Regions from separate parts of the Chromobacterium sp. Ag138 genome, predicted to be linked through region 1. Evidence: riboswitches for the same ligand, from Rfam matches in the RefSeq annotation. Region 1 holds a riboswitch; the other holds the start of a gene.

What was found. Region 1 has a riboswitch for glycine ahead of gcvT (glycine cleavage system aminomethyltransferase GcvT). Riboswitches for the same ligand answer to the same signal wherever they lie in the genome.
Region 2: it holds a riboswitch for glycine, as region 1 does, so the genes downstream of both, ACY3GB_RS00160 (trimeric intracellular cation channel family protein) here and gcvT (glycine cleavage system aminomethyltransferase GcvT) in region 1, are expected to answer to the same signal.

What each region holds. Positions count from the first base shown of each region.
Region 1 covers NZ_JBUPWA010000001.1:1,717,427-1,727,347, reverse strand. The annotation lists gene ACY3GB_RS07750 (amino acid permease) at 1-890, shown strand, start outside; glycine riboswitch at 1,063-1,153, shown strand; glycine riboswitch at 1,168-1,266, shown strand; gene gcvT (glycine cleavage system aminomethyltransferase GcvT) at 1,308-2,396, shown strand; gene gcvH (glycine cleavage system protein GcvH) at 2,461-2,847, shown strand; gene gcvP (aminomethyl-transferring glycine dehydrogenase) at 2,940-5,792, shown strand; gene ACY3GB_RS07730 (class I SAM-dependent methyltransferase) at 6,083-6,643, shown strand; gene ACY3GB_RS07725 (putative bifunctional diguanylate cyclase/phosphodiesterase) at 6,849-8,843, shown strand; gene ACY3GB_RS07720 (ABC transporter substrate-binding protein) at 9,029-9,921, shown strand, end outside.
Region 2 covers NZ_JBUPWA010000001.1:30,374-40,294, reverse strand. The annotation lists gene ACY3GB_RS00190 (substrate-binding periplasmic protein) at 1-40, shown strand, start outside; gene ACY3GB_RS00185 (substrate-binding periplasmic protein) at 37-849, shown strand; gene ACY3GB_RS00180 (FMN-dependent NADH-azoreductase) at 904-1,512, opposite strand; gene ACY3GB_RS00175 (LysR substrate-binding domain-containing protein) at 1,620-2,561, shown strand; gene ACY3GB_RS00170 (GNAT family N-acetyltransferase) at 2,605-3,144, shown strand; gene ACY3GB_RS00165 (DUF3141 domain-containing protein) at 3,277-5,859, shown strand; glycine riboswitch at 5,925-6,010, shown strand; glycine riboswitch at 6,015-6,112, shown strand; gene ACY3GB_RS00160 (trimeric intracellular cation channel family protein) at 6,264-6,878, shown strand; gene ACY3GB_RS00155 (TIGR02117 family protein) at 7,077-7,769, shown strand; gene ACY3GB_RS00150 (LysR family transcriptional regulator) at 7,779-8,690, opposite strand; gene ACY3GB_RS00145 (LysE family translocator) at 8,755-9,372, shown strand; gene ACY3GB_RS00140 (DEAD/DEAH box helicase family protein) at 9,475-9,921, opposite strand, start outside.

The DNA.
Region 1 (9,921 bases):
CGCGCAGCTCCGGCGTGGTGGCGGTGGTGACCACGCTGCTGAAGCTGCTGCCGCTGGCTGCGGTCACCTTCATCGGCTTCTTCCATTTTCAGCCGGACAATCTGGCGTTCAACCCGCACAACAAGCCCCTGTTGTCCTCTCTGTCGGCGACGATGGCGCTGACATTGTGGGCCTTCCTCGGCCTGGAGTCGGCGTCGGTGCCGGCCGGCGACGTAGTGGAGCCGGAGAAGACCATTCCGCGGGCCACCGTGATCGGCACCCTGCTGGCCACCGTGCTCTACATCCTGTCCACGGTGTCGCTGATGGGCCTGATGCCGGCCGATGTGCTGGCCGCTTCGCAGGCGCCGTTCGCCGACGCGGCCAAGCTGATGTGGGGCGACTGGGGCTACTGGCTGGTGGGCTTCGGCGCGGTGGTGTCCTGCTTCGGCGCGCTCAACGGCTGGAGCCTGATGCAGGCGCACGTGCCGGCGGCCGCGGCCAAGGATGGCCTGTTTCCCCGCCGTTTCGACCAGCGCAACGCGGCCGGCGTGCCCATCTTCGGCCTGGTGCTGTCCAGCGCGCTGGTCACCATTCTGATGGCGATGAAGTATGCCGGCGGCGACAGCGGAGTGAAGATCTTCGAGTTCATCATCCTGCTGGCCACCGCCACCACGCTGCTGCCGTACGCGTTCTGCTCGATGGCGCTGATCGCCATCATGCTGATGCGCGGCAAGGAGTTCACGGCCAAGGATTACATCGCGCCCGGTTTCTTCGCCGGCATCGGCTTCGTCTACTCGCTGTGGGCGCTGTACGGCTCCGGCGCCGACATCGTGATGTGGGGCATGCTGCTGTTGCTGATGGGCCTGCCCATCTATGTCTGGCAGTTGAAGGAGCGGTTTGCCGCAGATTGACCGGCGTGCCGATCAGTGAAAAAGCGCAGCGCGACAGCCTGCGCTTTTTCGTTTTCGAACCATTTCGACGTATGAAAATGAGCGGTTTTTTTCCTTGAAAAACATTTATTCAGACTGTTTGATATAGAAATAATATTGGCTTGCCAAGGCCCGGATATTGACACCATAATCGCCGGATCATACAGGAGAGAGCGGCTTTTCGGCCGCCGCCGAAGGCGCAAGCGCACCCGCAATCGCTCAGGCAAAAGGACTGTATCATCGGGCCGGCGGCAGCCGGTTCGCGCAATCTGGAGAGCGGCGTCCGCGCGACGCCCACCGAAGGGGCTAACGGCTTATCCGGCCGGAAAATCTCAGGTGCAGGGACAGAGGGGTGTGGTTGATAGAGGATATCCACACTTTGCTCGAAGGAACCGCGCCATGACGGCCCCGAAACGTACTCCGCTGTATGAAGCCCACCTCGCCGCCGGCGCCAAGATGGTCGATTTCGCCGGTTGGGAAATGCCCATCCATTACGGTTCCCAGCTGAAAGAGCACGAAATCGTCCGCAGCGACGCCGGCATGTTCGACGTCTCCCACATGACGGTGATCGACATCACCGGTTCCGACGCCAAAGCCTGGCTGCAAAAACTGATCGCCAACGACGTGTCCAAGCTCGGCTTCGAGGGCAAGGCGCTGTATTCCGGCATGCTGACCCCGGAAGGCACCGTCGTCGACGACCTGATCGTTTATCTCACTGCTTACGGCTACCGCATGGTGGTCAACGCCGGCACCACCGAGAAAGACCTGGCCTGGATGGAAGCCCAGAAGGCCGGCTTCGACGTGGCGCTCAAGGTGCGCCGCGATCTGGCGATGCTGGCGGTGCAGGGCCCCAAGGCGATTGAAAAAGTCTGTTCCATCAAGCCGGAGCTGGCCGAAGCCATCCGCGCGCTGAAAGTATTCCAGGGCCTGCCGCAGGGCGAGTGGTTCTACGCCCGCACCGGCTATACCGGCGAAGACGGGCTGGAAATCATGGTGCCGGCCGACCAGGCCATCGCCTTCTTCAATCAATTGCAAGCCGTCGGCGTGTCGCCGATCGGCCTGGGCGCGCGCGACACGCTGCGCCTGGAGGCCGGCATGAATCTGTACGGCCACGACATGGACGAGACCGTGTCGCCGCTGGAAGCCGGCATGGGCTGGACCATCGCCTGGGAGCCGGCCGAGCGCAAGTTCAACGGCCGCGAGGCGCTGGAAGCGCAAAAGGCCGCCGGCGTGAAGATGAAGCAGGTGGGCCTGGTGCTGGAAGGCCGCGGCGTGCTGCGCGAAGGCCTGAAGGTGGTGGTGGAGGGCGTCGGCGAAGGCGTGATCACCAGCGGCACCTTCTCGCCGACGCTGAAGCACTCGATCGCCATCGCCCGGGTGCCGGCCGCCACCGGCGCCGCCGCCCAGGTGGACCTGCGCGGCACGCTGACCGATGTGCGCGTGGTGAAGATGCCTTTTGTCCGCAACGGCAAGAAAGTTTTCGAATAATCGGGCAGCGCCTCGAGGCGACTGCCGTCACCATTGATCTGATCTTAAGCTGGAGAACTTCAAGATGAGCAACATTCCCGCCGAACTGAAATACGTCGACAGCCACGAGTGGCTGCGCCTGGAAGCCGACGGTTCCGTCACCGTGGGCATCACCGCGCACGCGCAGGAATTGCTGGGCGACATCGTCTTCGTCGAGCTGCCGAAAGTCGGCGCGCATCTGGCCAAGGATGAGCAGGCCGGCGTGGTGGAGTCGGTGAAGGCCGCTTCCGACGTCTACTGTCCGATCGCCGGCGAAGTGCTGGCCGTCAACGAGGAACTGGAAGGCGAGCCGGAACTGGCCAACAGCGATCCGTACGGCGACGGCTGGTTCTTCAAGATCAAGCCGGCCAACGCCACGGATCTGGATGGCCTGATGGACGCCGCCGCCTACGCCAAGGAAATCGGCGCCTGATAGCCTGACCGCCCCGCCGTCGCAAGACGCCGGGGCGTTGTTTTTCCCGGCGCGGCCTCGCGCAGGCCGCCGCAAAGAAGGAAGTCCCAAGCATGTCGCTCTCCGAACTCTTCAATCGCCACGAATTCCTCGCCCGCCACATTGGCCCGTCCGACGCCGAGCGCGCCGAGATGCTGGCCGCCGTCGGCGTGCCGTCCATCGACGCGCTGGTCGACCAGACCTTGCCGGCCGACATCCGCCTGAACCGCCGCCTGGATCTGCCGTCGCCGCAGCCGGAAGCGGAGGCGCTGGCCGCGCTGAAGGCGGTAGCAAGCAAGAACGTGGTCAACAAGTCCTTCATCGGCCTGGGTTACTACCCGGTGCTGACCCCTACGGTCATCCTGCGCAATGTGCTGGAAAATCCGGGCTGGTACACCGCCTATACCCCGTATCAGGCCGAGATCGCCCAAGGCCGTCTGGAATCGTTGCTGAACTTCCAGCAGATGGTGATCGACCTGACCGGCCTGGAAATGGCCAACGCGTCCCTGCTGGACGAGGCCACTGCCGCCGCCGAAGCGATGGCGATGGCCAAGCGCGTCTCCAAGTCCAAGTCCGTCAGCTTCTTCGTCGACAGCCGCGTGCTGCCGCAGACGCTGGACGTGATGAAGACCCGCGCCAAGTACTTCGGCTTCGAGCTGGTGCAAGGCCATCCGGAAGAGGCCGGCAACGGCGATTACTTCGGCGCGCTCTTCCAGTATCCGGGCGAAGCCGGCGACCTGATCGACCTGACCCCGCACATCGCGGCGATCAAGGCCAAGGGCGGCGTGGTCGCCGTCGCCGCCGACGTGATGGCGCTGGTGGCGCTGAAGTCGCCGGCGGAAATGGGCGCCGACATCGCGCTGGGCAACACCCAGCGCTTCGGCGTGCCGATGGGCTTCGGCGGCCCGCACGCGGCTTACTTCGCGTTCAAGGACGAGATGAAACGCTCGGCGCCGGGCCGCATCATCGGCGTGTCCATCGACGCCAAGGGCAAGACCGCGCTGCGCATGGCGCTGCAGACCCGCGAGCAGCATATCCGCCGCGAGAAGGCCAACTCCAATATCTGTACCAGCCAGGTGTTGCTGGCCAATATCGCCGGCCTGTATGCCGTTTACCACGGCGCGGAAGGGGTGCGGCGCATCGCCGCCCGCATCCATCGGCTGGCCGCCATCTTCGCCCACGCGGTGAAAGAGGCCGGCGGCAAGCTGGCGTTCGACCGCTTCTTCGACACCGTGCAGGTGGACGCGCCCAAGGCCGATGCCATCTACGCCGCGGCGCTGGCCGCCGGCTACAATCTGCGCCGCGTCGGCAAGACCGTGCTGGGCGTGGCTTTCCACGAGGCCGCCACCGAGGCGGATCTGGCCAAGCTGATCGAGCTGTTCACCGGCAAGCCGGCCGACATCGCCGCCTTGGACGCCGCCGCCCAGGACGCGATCCCGGCCGCGCTCAAGCGCGAGTCGGCCATCCTGACCCACCCGGTGTTCAACACCCACCATAGCGAGCACGAGATGCTGCGCTATATGAAGAAGCTGGAAAACCGCGACCTGGCGATGAATCACTCGATGATCTCGCTGGGCAGCTGCACCATGAAGCTGAACGCCACCAGCGAGATGATTCCGATCACCTGGCCGGAATTCGCCAATATGCACCCGTTCGCGCCGCGCGAGCAGACTGTCGGCTATCTGCAGCTGATCGAAGGCCTGCAGACGCAGTTGAAGGCGATCACCGGCTTCGACGCGATCTCGATGCAGCCCAACTCCGGCGCCCAGGGCGAATACGCCGGCCTGTTGGCCATCAGCCGCTACCATGAGTCGCGCGGCGAGGGCCACCGCGACATCTGCCTGATTCCGCAATCGGCGCACGGCACCAACCCGGCCACCGCGCAGATGATGAATATGCAGGTGGTGGTGGTGAAGTGCGACGAGGCCGGCAATGTCGACGTCGCCGACCTGAAGGCCAAGGCCGAACAGCACGCCGCCAATCTGGCCGCGCTGATGATCACCTATCCGTCCACCCACGGCGTGTTCGAGCAGGGCATCAAACAGATCTGCGAGATCGTCCACGCCCACGGCGGCCAGGTGTACATGGACGGCGCCAACCTCAACGCCCAGGTGGGCCTGACCCGCCCGGCCGACATCGGCGCCGACGTGTCGCACATGAACCTGCACAAGACCTTCTGCATCCCGCACGGCGGCGGCGGGCCGGGCATGGGCCCGATCGGCCTGAAGGCGCATTTGGCGCCGTTCATCGCCAATCATGTGGTGGCGCCGGTGCCGGGCGCGGTGGAAGGGCAGACCGCGGTCTCGGCCGCGCCGTTCGGCTCGGCTTCCATCCTGCCGATCTCTTACATGTACATCGCGATGATGGGTGCCGAGGGCATGAAGCAGGCGACGGAGAACGCGCTGCTGTCGGCCAACTATCTGGCCACTCGCCTGGCCGAGCATTTCCCGGTGCTGTACACCGGCGCCAATGGCCGTGTCGCCCACGAGTGCATCATCGATCTGCGCCCGCTGAAGGCCGCTTCTGGCGTGACGGAGGTGGACGTGGCAAAACGGCTGATGGACTACGGCTTCCACGCGCCGACCATGAGCTTCCCGGTGCCGGGCACGCTGATGATCGAGCCGACCGAATCCGAGCCCAAGGCCGAGCTGGATCGCTTCATCGCGGCGATGGCTTCCATCCGCGCCGAGATCGACCAGGTGCAAAGCGGCGCATGGCCTGCGGACAACAATCCGCTCGTCAACGCGCCGCACAGCAAGGCCGACATCGCCGGCGACTGGAACCGCCCGTACAGCCGCGAACAGGGCCTGTTCCCGCTGCCTTACGTGCTGGAGAACAAGTTCTGGCCGAGCGTGAACCGCATTGACGATGTCTACGGCGACCGCAACGTGGTATGCAGCTGCCCGGGCATGGAAAACTACGCGTAAACGCCTGCCGGCCTGGCCGGCTCCGCCTCAACCCGCCGGTTTTTGCCGGCGGTTTTTTTATGTCTGATAAATGTATAAGGGTAAATACTTAGAAATAATAACTAAGTAGTCATACGTTCACGTTCGAACTATCACTAAGAGGGATGCAAAGCCGCCTGGCGGGAACGACGCGCAGGCGCATATTTGGGGCAGGAAGCAAGCGGGAGTGAGTGAAAATGTGCGTCGCTAATTTTGATGCTTTTTATCGCGGAAACGATTCCTTTTATGGCGACAGGCCGGCGCTGTCGCTGATGTATTTTCTGGAGAAATATGGCGTGGGCGGCGGCGGCAGGGGGCTGGACCTGGCTTGCGGCCAGGGCCGCAACGCCTTGTACCTGGCGAACCGCGGATTCTCCATGTTCGGCGTGGATGAGTCGTCCGAGGCCGTGTCCAAGATGGGCGAGCAGGCTGATCGGCGGCGGCTGGACGTCAGCGGCAAGGTGGTCAACCTGACCGAGCTGGAAATCGAGCCGCAGCGCTACCGCATCATCATCGCCTATACCGCGCTGGATCATGTCGATGCGGCCGCCGGCGAGCGGCTGGCCCAGGCGATGATGGCGGGGCTGGAGCCGGGCGGCTATCTGTTCGCCGCGGTGTTCATGGTGGATGACCCAGGCTGCGCCGGAACGGGCGGGGGCGTCAGCGAAACCGCGGCTTATGTCCGCCACTACTACCAACCGGGCGAGTTGCGCGAGCAGTTCTCCGGATTGACGCCTCTGGCTTACCAGGAGGAGTTCGCGCTGGATCTCAGCCATGGGCATCCGCATCACCACAGCATGGCCAGGTTGTTCGCCCATAAACAGGCCGCCTGAGGGCGCGGTCGCCAATCCAGAAAACAGGGCGCGAGCCCTGTTTTTCATTGCGGGACGGGAAGGCGGGCGCCGATCGCTTGAGCCGGATTTCGCGATGAGCAAAAAACGCGTCAGGAAATGAGACGTGTTTGTTACAATGGCGGGCGCTCGCGATGGCAGTCGCGCGGCGCTTTTTTGATGAATAAATAAAAGGTTAGCGGCGGACATGCCGATAAGAAGCGTACTTTGCTGGCAGGGGGGCGACCTGGAGCTGCTGGAGGCCTTGAGCTTGCCGGTGTGGATTTTCGATATCGACCACAAGCGGGTGTTCTGGGCCAACGAGGCCGGGCTGCAGGTGTGGGGCGCGGCTAGCCTGCTGGAGTTGCAGGCGCGCGACATGTCGCAGGATATGTCGGTGTCGGTGGCGCAACGGCTGGCCCAGTACCAGCAGGACTTCGAACGCGAAGGCAGCTGTTTCGTGGAAAGCTGGACGCTGTATCCCAATGGCCGGCCCTGCGTGCTCAAGGTGAAGTTCCGCGGCATACGGGTGAATGGCCGGATGCTGATGTTCTGCGAGGCGCAGAACAGCCTCAGCGCCGACCCGGCGTCCCTGCGCAGCACGGAGGCGCTGTTGCACACCTCGGTGCTGATCACGCTTTACGACGGCGAGGGCCGCGCGCTGTATCGCAACCCGGCCTCGCGCGAGCAGCTGGCGGTGGCCGGAGAAGGCTGGCGCCAGCATTTCGTCCACGACAGCGATTGGCAGCAACTGCGGCAGGGCGTGGCCGCCTGCGGCGAGTCGCGGCTGCTGGCGCGGGTCAATACCCGGGAGGGCATGCGCTGGCACGAGGTGTCGGCCCGCGCCTGCCGCGACGCCGTCACCGGGCAGGACGCGCTGCTGGTCAGCGAGGTGGACATCACCGATCTCAAGCACGCCGAGGCGCGCGCCAGCTTCCTGGCCAACCACGACGTGCTCACCGGCTTGCCCAACCGCAACGGCATCCGCAGCGAGTTGCTGCCCCATCTGCAGCAGGCGCTGCGCAATGGCCGCCAGGTGGCGCTGATGTTCATCGACCTGGACCGCTTCAAGAACGTCAACGATTCGCTCGGCCACGCCTGCGGCGACGAGCTGCTGATCCGGATGGCCGGGCGGCTGGTCGGCCTGCTTGGCCATGAGGAGAAGGCCGCTAGGCTGGGCGGCGACGAGTTCCTGGTGATGCTGAGCGCGCCGCAGGTGGCGGAGCAGGCGGAGGCGCTGGGGCGCCGCATCCTGCAGGCGCTGGCGGTGCCGATGCGGCTGGAGGGCATGGACGTCGGCGTGTCGGCGTCCATCGGCGTCAGCGTGTGCGAGGGCCGGACGCTGGACCTGGAGCAGATGATGCGCCACGCCGATCTGGCGATGTACGCCGCCAAGGACGCGGGACGCAACAACCTGATGTTCTTCACGCCGGCGCTGGAGGCGCGCAGCCAGGCGCAGCTGGCGCTGGAGAACGATATCCGCCGGGGCCTGGAGCACGGCGAATTCGTCGCCTACTTCCAGCCGCGGGTGGACATCGCCAGCGGACAGGTGGTCGGCGCCGAGGCCCTGGCGCGCTGGCGCCATCCCTTGCGCGGCCTGTTGATGCCGGACAGCTTCATTCCCATCTGCGAAGACTGCGGCATGGTGATGGAACTGGGCCGGCAGATCCTGGTTCAGGCCGCGCGCCAGCAGCGCCAGTGGCGCGACCGGGGGCTGGACTTGCTGGTGTCGGTCAACCTGTCCGCCAGCCAGTTTGTCGATCCCGGCCTGCCCGGCCTGGTGGAGCAGATACTGGCCGACAGCGGCTGCCAGCCGGACAAGCTGGAGCTGGAGATCACCGAATCGGTGCTGCTGGGGCACGATGAGCAAACCATGCACACCTTGCAGGCCCTGCGCGCGCTGGGGCTGCGCATCGCGGTGGACGATTTCGGCACCGGCTATTCCAATCTGGCCTATCTGCAGCGCTACCCGCTGACCTCGCTGAAGATAGACCGTTCCTTCATCGCCGACCTGGACGACAAGCCGGCCATCGCCGAACTGATCACGACACTGTGCCGGATGATGGGATTGAACATGGTGGCGGAAGGCGTGGAAACCGAAGCGCAGCTGGCGTGGCTGGCCGAGCGCGGCTGCCAGGAATACCAGGGCTATCTGTGCAGCCCGGCCTTGTCCGCCCAGGAGTTTCTGCAGCGCCTGTTCTAGCGCTGTCGATAGCGGGGGAGGCGAGGGAGGCCGCCGATCATCCTGTTTCCTCAGCGGACAGCGGCCGCCATGGACGGCGTCTTTATATCAATATGTGGATTAAATCGTTGGATTCGAGGCATTCTTCGCTTACCCTATGCCGGTAATGCAGGCGGCATGTTCCGGCCTGCGGCAAGGAGAATGAGATGAAGACATTGAGCGCCGCCGCGTTGGCGGCCCTGCTGCCGATGGCCGCTGTCGCGGCCAAGCCCCTGACCGTATGCACCGACGCCAACCCGGAAGGCTTCGACGTGGTGCAGTACAACTCGCTGGTCACCACCAACGCTTCCGCCGACATATTGATGAACCGCCTGGTGGAGTACGACGCCGCCGCCGGCAAGCTGCAGCCGGGCCTGGCCAGCAGCTGGGAGGTGAGCGCGGATGGCTTGAACTACACCTTCCACCTGCGGCCCAACGTCGGTTTCCACAATACCGACTACTTCAAGCCGACGCGCAAGCTGAACGCCGACGATGTGGCGTTCACCTTCGACCGGATGCTGAACCCCGACAATCCCTGGTACAAGACCGCGCCGGCCGGCTATCCGCATGCGCAGGCGATGCAGTTTCCCAAGCTGATCAAGGCGGTGCGCAAGCTCGATCCGCTGACGGTGCGCTTCGAGCTGAATTATCCGGAAGCCACCTTCCTGTCCAGCCTGACCATGGGCTTCGCTTCCATCTATTCCGCCGAATACATGTCGCAGCTGCTGGCCGCCGGCAAGACCGGCGAACTCAACAGCAAGCCTGTCGGCACCGGGCCTTTCGTGTTCAAGAGCTTCGCCAAGGACGCCTTGGTGCGCTACGCGCCCAATCCGGGCTATTTCGGCGCCAAGCCCAAAGTATTAGCGCTGGTGTACGCGATCACCCCGGATTCCAATGTGCGGCTGCAGAAGCTGCGCGCCGGCGAATGCCAGATCGCGCTGTCGCCCAAGCCGCAGGATGTGCAGGCGGCCAAGGCGGACGGCAAGCTGCAGGTGTCGCAGACGCCGGCCTTCATGACCGCCTTCGTCGCCTTCAACAGCCAGAAGAAGCCGTTGGACAA
Region 2 (9,921 bases), 1.7 Mb from region 1:
GAGCGCCGCCAAGCAGATGATGCAGAAGCCGCTGGAATGATGCGCCAACCCTTCCCCCAGCGCCTGGCCGGCTGGCTGATTCCGCTCCTCCTGCCGCTAGCCGCCCAGGCTGGCAATCCAGCCTGTCCGCAGGGCCCGCTGGCCGTCGCCTACTACGATTTCGGCGTCGCCTACCACCAGGGAAAGGGCTACGATGTCGACCTGGTGCGCGAGCTGGCGCGGCGGCTGGATTGCCCGATCCGCGCGGAGACCGACTACCCGCGCATCCGCGCGCTCAAGCAACTGGAGCTCGGCCTGGCCGACATCGGCTCCTCCACCTTGATCACGCCTGAGCGCCAGCGCTATCTGTGGCTGTATCCCTACAACCACAGCAAGAACATGGTGCTGCTGCCCCGCGCCAGCCGGGCCGATTCGCTGGACGACCTGCTCAAATCCCCCTCCCTGCGCTGGGGAGCGATACGCGGCTATCGCCACAGCCCCGCCCAGGATAGGCTGCTGAGCGACCTCGCCCAGCAACACAAGCTGGTGATCGCGGAAAGCGAAGACGACCTGTACCGCATGCTGGTCAACGGTTTGGTGGACGCCGCTCTCGCGCACCCCATCAGCTACGACCCATGGTTGCGAGCTCACCGCGCCGAGCAACTGATCAACGCTCGCGACTTCTTCCCCGACGCCGAAACCATCTCCGGCTCCATCGCGCTGAGCAAGGCGCGTTTCACGCCGGCCGCCGCCGAACTCTGGCACCAGGAGCTGCGCAAGATGTACCGCGACGGCGCCTTGCGCGCGATCCTGCGCCGCTACCTGAGCGAAGCCAGCGTGGATCAAGTGCTGAAGCAGCCGCTGGAATGAAGCGGACGCGAAAAAGCCCGGTTCCGAGAACCGGGCTTTGACATTGCCTTCAGCTTACAGCGCCAGCTTGGCGATGGCCTCCTTGGCCATGTGGATGGAGGTGGCGCGCTTGTCAGGCCCCATGTTCACCGCTTCGGCGCGGATGATTTCCACGTTGCTGACGCCCAGGAAGCCCAGCACTTTCACCAGGTAATCTTCCTGGAAGTCCATCAGGCTGCCCTGCTCGCCGCTGTGCACGCCGCCGCGGGCGGACACCAGCACCACTTTCTTGTCCTTCACCAGGCCCACCGGACCGGTTTCGGTGTACTTGAAGGTGCGGCCGGCGGCGAACACGCGGTCGATCCAGCTTCTCAGCTGCGTCGGAATCGAGAAGTTGTACATCGGCGCGCCGATCACCAAGACATCCGCGGCCAGGAATTCCTCGATCAGCTGATCAGTCAGCGCGGCCTCGCTGCGCTGGGTAGCGGTCCAGTCGGATTCCGGCGCGAAACGCGCGCCGACGATCTCGCCGGACAGGTGAGCGATCGGGTTGGCGGCCAGGTCGCGGTAGCTGGTTTCCACGTTGGCGTGGCGCTGGCGCAGGGTGTTGGCGACGACGGCGGACAGTTCGCGGGTGACGGAGTTGTCGGCCAGGATGCTGGAGTCGAGGTGGAGCAGTTTCATGGTCTGGGTCCTTCGGGGTTCGATTGCGATGAGTGGATGATAGATATCCGCAACAATCAGGACTAGACTGTCAAAATCGGAAACATTGTTCCATCAGTGAGACAATCATGCAGGACCTGAACGACCTCTTGTACTTCGCCAAAGTCGTCGAGCACGGCGGCTTCATGGCCGCCGGACGCGCGCTGGGCATTCCCAAATCCAAGCTGTCCCGCCGCGTGGCGGAACTGGAAACAAGGCTGGGCGTGCGTCTGCTGCAGCGAACCACCCGCCGCCTGTCGCTGACCGAAATCGGCGGCCAGTACTACCAGCACTGCCAGGCGATGCTGGCCGAGGCCGAGGCCGCCGACGAGGCGGTGCTGCACAGCAGCGCCGAGCCGCGCGGCCTGATCCGCGTCAGTTGCCCGGAGCTGCTGTCCAAAACCATGCTCAGCGCCGCGCTGCCCCGCTTTCTGGCGCTCCACCCGCAAGTGCGGGTGATCCTCGATGCCACCAACCGCCGCGTCGACCTGATAGAAGAAGGCGTGGACGTGGCGATCCGGGTACGCAACGTGATCGAGGACAGCGCCAGCCTGGTGGTGCGCCGGCTGGGCAAAAGCCGGGTGATCCTGGTGGCCAGCCCGGCCTTCCTGGAAAGCCACGGCGAGCCGAAAACGCCGGAACGGCTGGCTTCCCTGCCCGCGCTGGCCATGAGCCGGCCCGACGGCCGCGGCCAATGGGTGCTGCTGGACAATGTCGGCCAGAGCTACACCATTCATCTGGACGCGCCCAGGCTGATGACCGACGACATGATCGTGCTGCTGGAAGCGGCCATCGCCGGACTCGGCGTCGCCGCGCTGCCGGTCAACGTTTGCCACCAGGCGCTGGCGGATGGACGGCTGCGGCACATCCTGCCGCAGTACGACTTTCCCTGGGGCATCCTGCACGCGGCCTTCCCCACCCGGCGCGGGCTGTCTCCGGCGGTGCGCGCCTTCATCGACTTCGTCTCGGAACAGCTGATCAGCGAGGAAATGGCCGGCGACTGGCAGCGCGCGGACATCCGCCCGGCATGACAATTGCTTCTATTCCGGCTTACCACCCAGGATGATTGAAAACATGCTCACGCTGCGCCCGCTGGCCGAAACCGACTCGATCGAACAACTGACCGCGCTGCTGCACCGCGCCTACGCCCAGCTGGCGGCGATGGGCCTGCGCTACACCGCGGTGGACCAGAGCGCGGCCGTCACCCGCCGCCGCATCGCCGGCGGCTACTGCCTGCTGGCGTGGCATGGAGACGAGCTGGTCGGCACCGTTACAGTGCATCATCCGCGGCCCGCCTCGTCCTGTCCGCAATTCCGCCAGCCGGACGGCGCCGTGCTGATGCAGTTCGGCGTCGATCCCGCCTGGCAAGGGCAGGGACTGGGCTCGCGGCTGATGGACGCCGCCGAAGACTGGGCCCGCCGCCAGGGCTATCGCCGCATCCGCCTGGACACCGCCCAGCCCGCCGCCCATCTGGTGGAACGCTACGGCAAGCGCGGCTACCGCGTCGAGGCGCCGCTGCAATGGCCGGACAAAGCCTACGCCAGCGTGGTGATGGTCAAGGAACTGGAAGCGGCCGCCGCGACTCGAACCCTTGTTTGCGCTGCAACAAATTGATGGCTGCGCGCCACATATCGGCGCCAGACCATTCGCATTTATTGCATCGCAGCAGATAACGAGTACAGTGACGGCCATGGCTCGCGATGAGCCGTCGCGTCTTTTCCTACCGTTCAAGAACAAGGGGTTGCAATGTGGTCAACTGCTGCAGTTCAAGGCGGGAAGTTCCCGTTCCCTCAACCGTTGTTTGATTACTGGCTGGACGCCTGCCAGCGCGGCATCCTGTATTGGGACACGCTGTACCGCCGCGGCGAAGCCTACCTGGAACATTGCGAAAGCGGCAAGCCGCCGGTGCTGGTTTTCGACTACCGGATCATCATGGATGCCCGCGAGCTGCCCGATCCGGCCAACTACGCGCTGGCGGCGATCCAGCCGCCGTCCAACTGCCCGCCCACCGACCCGGCCAAGCGCCCCTTCGTCGTCATCGACCCCCGCGCCGGCCATGGGCCGGGCATCGGCGGCTTCAAGATGGACAGCGAGATCGGCATCGCGCTGCAGCAAGGCCATCCCTGCTATTTCGTGATGTTCTTCCCCCAGCCGGTGCCGGGCCAGACCATAGAAAGCGTGGCCAAGGCCGAAGGACACTTCCTCAAGCGCGTCAACGAGCTGCACCCGGACAGCGACGGCAAGCCCTTCGTGATCGGCAACTGCCAGGGCGGCTGGGCATTGGCGATGCTGGCGTCGGTGGCGCCGGAGCTGGTCGGCCCCATCCTGCTGGCCGGCTCGCCGCTGTCGTACTGGGCCGGCGTGCGCGGCAAGAATCCGATGCGCTATGCCGGCGGCCTGAACGGCGGCACCTGGACCGCGTCGCTGGCCGGCGACTTGGGCAACGGCCATTTCGACGGCGCCCACCTGGTCGAGAACTTCGAAAAGCTGGACCCGGCCAACACCCTGTGGAAGAAGTCCTACAACCTGTACGCCAAGATCGACACCGAGCCGCAGCGCTATCTGGACTTCGAGCGCTGGTGGGGCGGCCATTACCTGCTGAACAAGGCGGAAATGGAGTGGATCACCCAAAAGCTGTTCGTCGGCAACGAGCTGGTTCACGGCAAGATTACCAGCCATGACGGCAAGGCCCGGGTGGACATGCGCAACATCCGCTCGCCCATCATGGTGTTCGCGTCCTGGGGCGACAACATCACCCCGCCGCAACAGGCGCTGAACTGGATCGCCGATCTGTACGACAACGCGGAGGACATCCGCAACAATGAACAGACCATCGTCTACTGCCTGCACAACAAGGTGGGCCACCTCGGCATATTCGTCTCCGCCGGCGTCGCCAACAAGGAGCACAGCGAATTCGCCAGCGCGCTGGATCTGATCGACGTGCTGGCGCCTGGGCTGTACGAGGCCGTCATCGAGGACATCGCGCCGGACGCGCCAGGCCAGGAGTACATCGAGGGCCGCTACATCATCCGCTTCGAAGCCCGCGACGTCTCCGACATCCTGGCGCTGGACGACGGCCGCGACGACGAGCGCGCCTTCGAAGTGGTGAAACGGGTATCCGAGATCAACCAGGGCCTGTACGACCGCTACGTCTCTCCCGCGCTGCGCGCCGCCAGCAACGAAGCCAGCGCCCGCCTGCTGCGCGAGCTGCACCCCGCGCGGTTGGAGCGGACGCTGATATCGCCGAAAAACCCATGGCTGTGGTGGCTGCCGGAGCTGGCCGACAAGGTGCGCGAGCAGCGCCGGCCGGTAGCGGCCGACAATCCGCTGTGGCTGTGGCAGGAGCAGGTGTCCGGCTTCATCGTCCAGTCGCTCGACCATTACCGCGACCTGCGCGACGCCGCCCAGGAGCAACTGTTCCGCGCGATCTACGAATCGCCGCAGCTGGCCACCCTGGTCGGCGTCGCGCCGGCCGGCGAGCCGCGCAGCCAGGCGCTGACCTGGGAAAGCCGCGAACTGGCCCGCCTGAAACGGGAAGCGCTCGATCCCAGCTTCGAACAAGGCACCCTGGCCGACGGCTTTGTGCGGCTGCTGCTCTACGTCAGCATCGGCATAGGCGTGGTGGACGAACGGCCCTTCAACGCCATCCGCCGGGTGATGCGCGACGTGCGCCACGAGTATCCGCTGACGCTGATGCAGTTGAAGGACATCGTCCGCCACCAGGTGGCGCTGGTGCGGCTGGACGCGCCGCGCGCGCTGCGCGGCCTGCCCCTGCTGCTGCCGGATGCCCGCCGCCGCCATCAAGCCTGGCTGTTGGCCCGCGATCTGCTGGCGCTGAACGGCCCCATCCCGGCCGAGCACCAGGCGCGGCTGGACCAAGTGGCCAAGACGCTGGAACTCGACACCGCCGCCGCGATCCGCGCCGCATCTTCCCCAATCAGGACGGAAGCGGAGACTGCGGCCGATGCGCCGGTCCCTGCCGAGGCCGCACTCGCCGTTTATCCCCCCGCGGCCAAACCTGTCGCCGGCAAAGCCGTTTCTGCAAAGGCAGCGACAAGCAAACCCGCCCCGGCGAAGCCGGTGCCCGTTGCCAAACCATCGGCGAAAACCGTCAAGCCGGCAGCAGGCAAACCGGCCACAGCAAAACCCTCGCCGGCAGCCAAAACCCCTGGGAAAACCGCCAAGCCCGCGGCGCCGAAGCCAACGTCGGACGAAATCAAGCCAATAGCCAAACCTGCCGCGTGGACAAGCGTCGCGAGAAAGCCTGCGGGCAAAGCCAACGGCCAGGCGCCAGCCGCTTCCGCGCCCGGCAAGCGAGGCAAGGCGTAAGCCATGCGCGGGAACCGGGGCGACTCGGTTCCCGCATTGACTATTGCAATAGCGAAAGCTAATATTCCAGCTCTGCGGGAGAGAGGGGCCATGCCCCCGCCGAAGACGCAAGCTCCCATAATCGCTCAGGCAAACGTACCGCAGCGCAGTATCGATTCAAGCCGATTGGAGAGAGGCCGCCGCGCGCGGCCCACCGAAGGGGCAAGCGGCCAAAGGCCGCGCAACTCTCAGGTAAAAGGACAAGGGGAGAGGCTGTTACCCAACCCGGAAACCGTCCAGGAGTTTGCCTTGTCCGCTCATCCATGCCTCGGCGCGAGCCTCTCGCGCCTCATTTCCGTTTTCCGCCATCCGCGCGCCGTCGCGCCGGCGGGCATTCCATCGTTCCACCCCCATAAGATTTCATCATGCTGACCCTGATCTACCTGATCGCCATCACCGCGGAAGCGATGACCGGCGCGCTGGCGGCCGGCCGCCGCCACATGGACATTTTCGGCGTAGCCGTCATCGCCTTTCTCACCGCGCTGGGCGGCGGCACCGTGCGCGACATCGTGCTGGGCCGCTATCCGATAGGCTGGACCCAGCATCCGGAATACGTGCTGCTGGTGGTGGCCGGCGGCCTGGCAGCGGTTCTGGTCGCCCGCTACATGCGCCACCTGAACCGCTTGTTCCTGATCCTGGACGCGCTGGGCCTGGTAGCGTTCACCATCATAGGCTGCGACGTGGCGCTGGGCATGGGCTACCACCCGGTCATCGTCGTGATGGCCGGCATGATCACCGGCATCGCCGGCGGCATCCTGCGCGACGTGCTGTGCAACCGCGTGCCCATCGTGTTCCGTCGCGAGCTGTACGCCAGCGTGTCGCTGCTGGTGGCCATCCTGTACCTGGGCCTGAACCATCTGGCCATGCCCCACGACTGGAACGTGATCGCCAGCTTCGCCTTCGGCCTGGCGCTGCGCCTGGTCGCGCTGTGGCGCGAATGGCAGCTGCCGGTGTTCGCCTACCGGCACGATCACCACTGAGCCATCCTAATCAAACACCCCGCCCAGGCGGGGTGTTTCGCATCCCGGGCATCCGCGCCGCGGCGCCGCAGGCTCTGGACCTGTCTTGCCCTAAGCCCCATAACCGCGCGCAAATGACAATGGATATTTGACACATGCCATTCACCCAATGTAAATAAGAAGCCCCTGATATCCCGCCCCGGACAAATCGACATCACCATGCACATTTCCGGCCCCGCCTTTCGCCGCCTTATCCTGCGTCTGCCGCTGGCCATCTGCGCGCTCTTGATCTGCTATCTGCTCGCCGCGCTGGCGCTGGGCCTGCTGCCAAGCAACCGCGGCTGGACCCCGCCCGCGGACGGCATCCCCATCTATCTGGACAGCAATGGCGTGCACACCAGCCTGATCATGCCGGTCAAGACCGAAGCGATGGACTGGACTACCGCCTTTCCTCCGGCACACGTCCGCCGCCCCGATCTGTACGCGCGCTCGCCCTACATCTCCATCGGCTGGGGCAGCAAAGTATTCTTCCTGACCATACAAAACTGGGAAGACCTGAGCGCCGGCAAGGCATTGGCCGCGCTGGCGTTCGACCAAAGCGTGCTGCACGTGGAATACCTGCCCCAGCCCAAGGAAGGCAAGGACACCCGGCGCATCCTGATCAGCCCGGAACAATACCTCCGGCTGGCGGACTTCATCCGCCAAAGCGCGCCGCTCAACGCCCACGGCCGGGCCTTGCAGGAAACCGGACACCACTACGGCGACAACGACGCCTTCTACGCCGCCCGAGGCCGTTACAACCCCATCGTCACCTGCAACCAATGGACGCGCGACGCGCTGGCCGAGGCCGGCGTGCGCACCGCGCTGTGGTCCCCTTTCGTCCAGCCCTTGTTTTGGCAGTTGGAGAAATGAAAGGAATTCTCAAGCCATGCCCCGCAGCCAAGCCAGCATATCCGCGGCGAAACCGCCTGGCTTGAACGGCTCCGGCGACAGCAGCACATAACGCGAACCATCGCCGACGAAACCCAGCGGCGCAGCCAGCAGTCCACTCTCCAGATCATCCCTGACCAAGTGCCAGGGACCGATCGCCACCCCCAGTCCCGCTACCGCCGCCTGCAGACTGAAATAAAAATGCTCGAACCACTGCCCCTCTCCGACGGACGGCTCGCAATGGGCGCTGGCCGACCACTCCGCCCAGCCCGCGGGCCGGGTTCGCGCATGCAATATGGGCGCATCCACCTTTAAACCGTCTGCTGCAAACCAGGCGCACGTTCGATCCGGATGGCAAACCGGGCCCACTCTTTCCTCGAACAGCGGCTCGGCATGCCAGCCTTCCCCCCATGGAAAGTCATCCCGCCGGATCGCCAAATCGATTCCGTCACCAAATGCGAACGGGCCGCCGCCAGCAGCCAAGCGCACCTTGGCATCCGGATAGCTGGACTGAAAATCGGGCCAGCGGGGAATCAGCCAACGCATCAACAGCGTCGGCTCGCAAGACAAGGTCCACAGCTTTTCCTTTTCCGAGCCGGCTCGAATTTCCCTCACCGCCCGCCCCATCACATCCAAGCCCTCGCGAACCGCCAATGCCAGGCTTCGCCCCGCATCTGTCAGAAATACCCTGCGGCTGCGCCGATGAAACAAGGCCGTCCCCAAGTCCTCCTCCAGCACACGCACGGCCCTGCTGACCGCGCCATGCGTCAGGCACAGTTCCTGAGCCGCGCGCGTGAAGCTCTCGCTGCGCGCCGCCGCCTCAAAGCAACGCAAGGCCATCAGTGATGGCAGGCGATCCCGCTTTATCTGTGAGCTGAACTCACCATATTCGTCAGAATTCATCGTTATTTTTCAACCATGACTATCGATATGATTGGCAACATTATCCAGAAAGGAATCATAAGCCATGACTGAATGGTTAGCTGTAATCACAATCAGCATTTTAGCCGTGATCAGTCCAGGACCGGACTTCGCCATGGTCACGCGCAATAGCGCACTGTTGTCCCGACAGGCGGGCCGGCTCACCGCGCTGGGAATCAGCCTAGGCGTGCTGGTTCATGTCGCCTACACCCTGGTCGGCATCGGCGTATTGCTCCATCAGTCGCCCTGGCTGTTCGGCTTCCTCAAACTGCTGGGCGCCGCCTATCTCCTCTGGCTGGGCATGAAAATGCTGCGCGCGCGCCCCTCAAACGCCACGGAATCATCGGCCGCCTCTTCGTTTTCCGCATTGGCGGCGCTGCGCACCGGCTTTCTCACCAACGCCCTGAACCCCAAGACGTCCATCTTCGTCGTCAGTCTGTTCATGCAAATCGTCAGCGCAGGCACGCCGCCCTCCAGACAAATGGCGTACGGAGCATGCATCGCCATCATCCACGCAATCTGGTTCGCGCTGGTCGCGCAATGCTTTTCAGCCGAGCGAGTGCGAGCCCGGCTGTTGGCCAAGCGGCATTGGATTGATCGCGCCTTCGGCGCTCTGTTGATTGGTTTCGGCGCGGCGCTGGCGCTGATGGGCATGCCGCAGTAGTTTGAGCGCGCCTATTGGAAACTGGCATCGCTGGAGTTGGCGATACCGGTCAAGCCATGGATCCGCAAGCGGAAAAACTTAGGAAACACTGCCCGCGCCCGCTTACCCCGCCGCTTTGCGCTTGATATCGTCCAGCACGGCGATGATGCGCTGGAGAGTGGCATGCGGAAACAAAGCCAAGGGGCCGCTGGCACTCACATGGGTGAATGGCGATTCGAACAAGCGGCTGGGCTCCATCACGCCGTTTTCGGTCAACTCGCGGACAATCAGCTGGATGAACTCGATCTGGCTGGCCGTGGCAGTGGAAGAAGACGCCTTGAGAAATTCGTCAAAGGCCTGCATGGCGGTCTCGCGGTCCAGACCCACCAGTGAGCGGATGAAAATGCCCAGACCATGGCTCTTGGCCTTGGCTTCGTCAATCAGCTGCGGCGAGCCGCCCGCCTGCCGCAGCATGCCTTCCAGCTCCGCCAGGTCGGCTGGCGTCAGCGCCTGGTTGCGGCGCAGGCGCTGCAAAGCCAGATGGTGCTCATGTTCGCGCAAGAAGGCTCT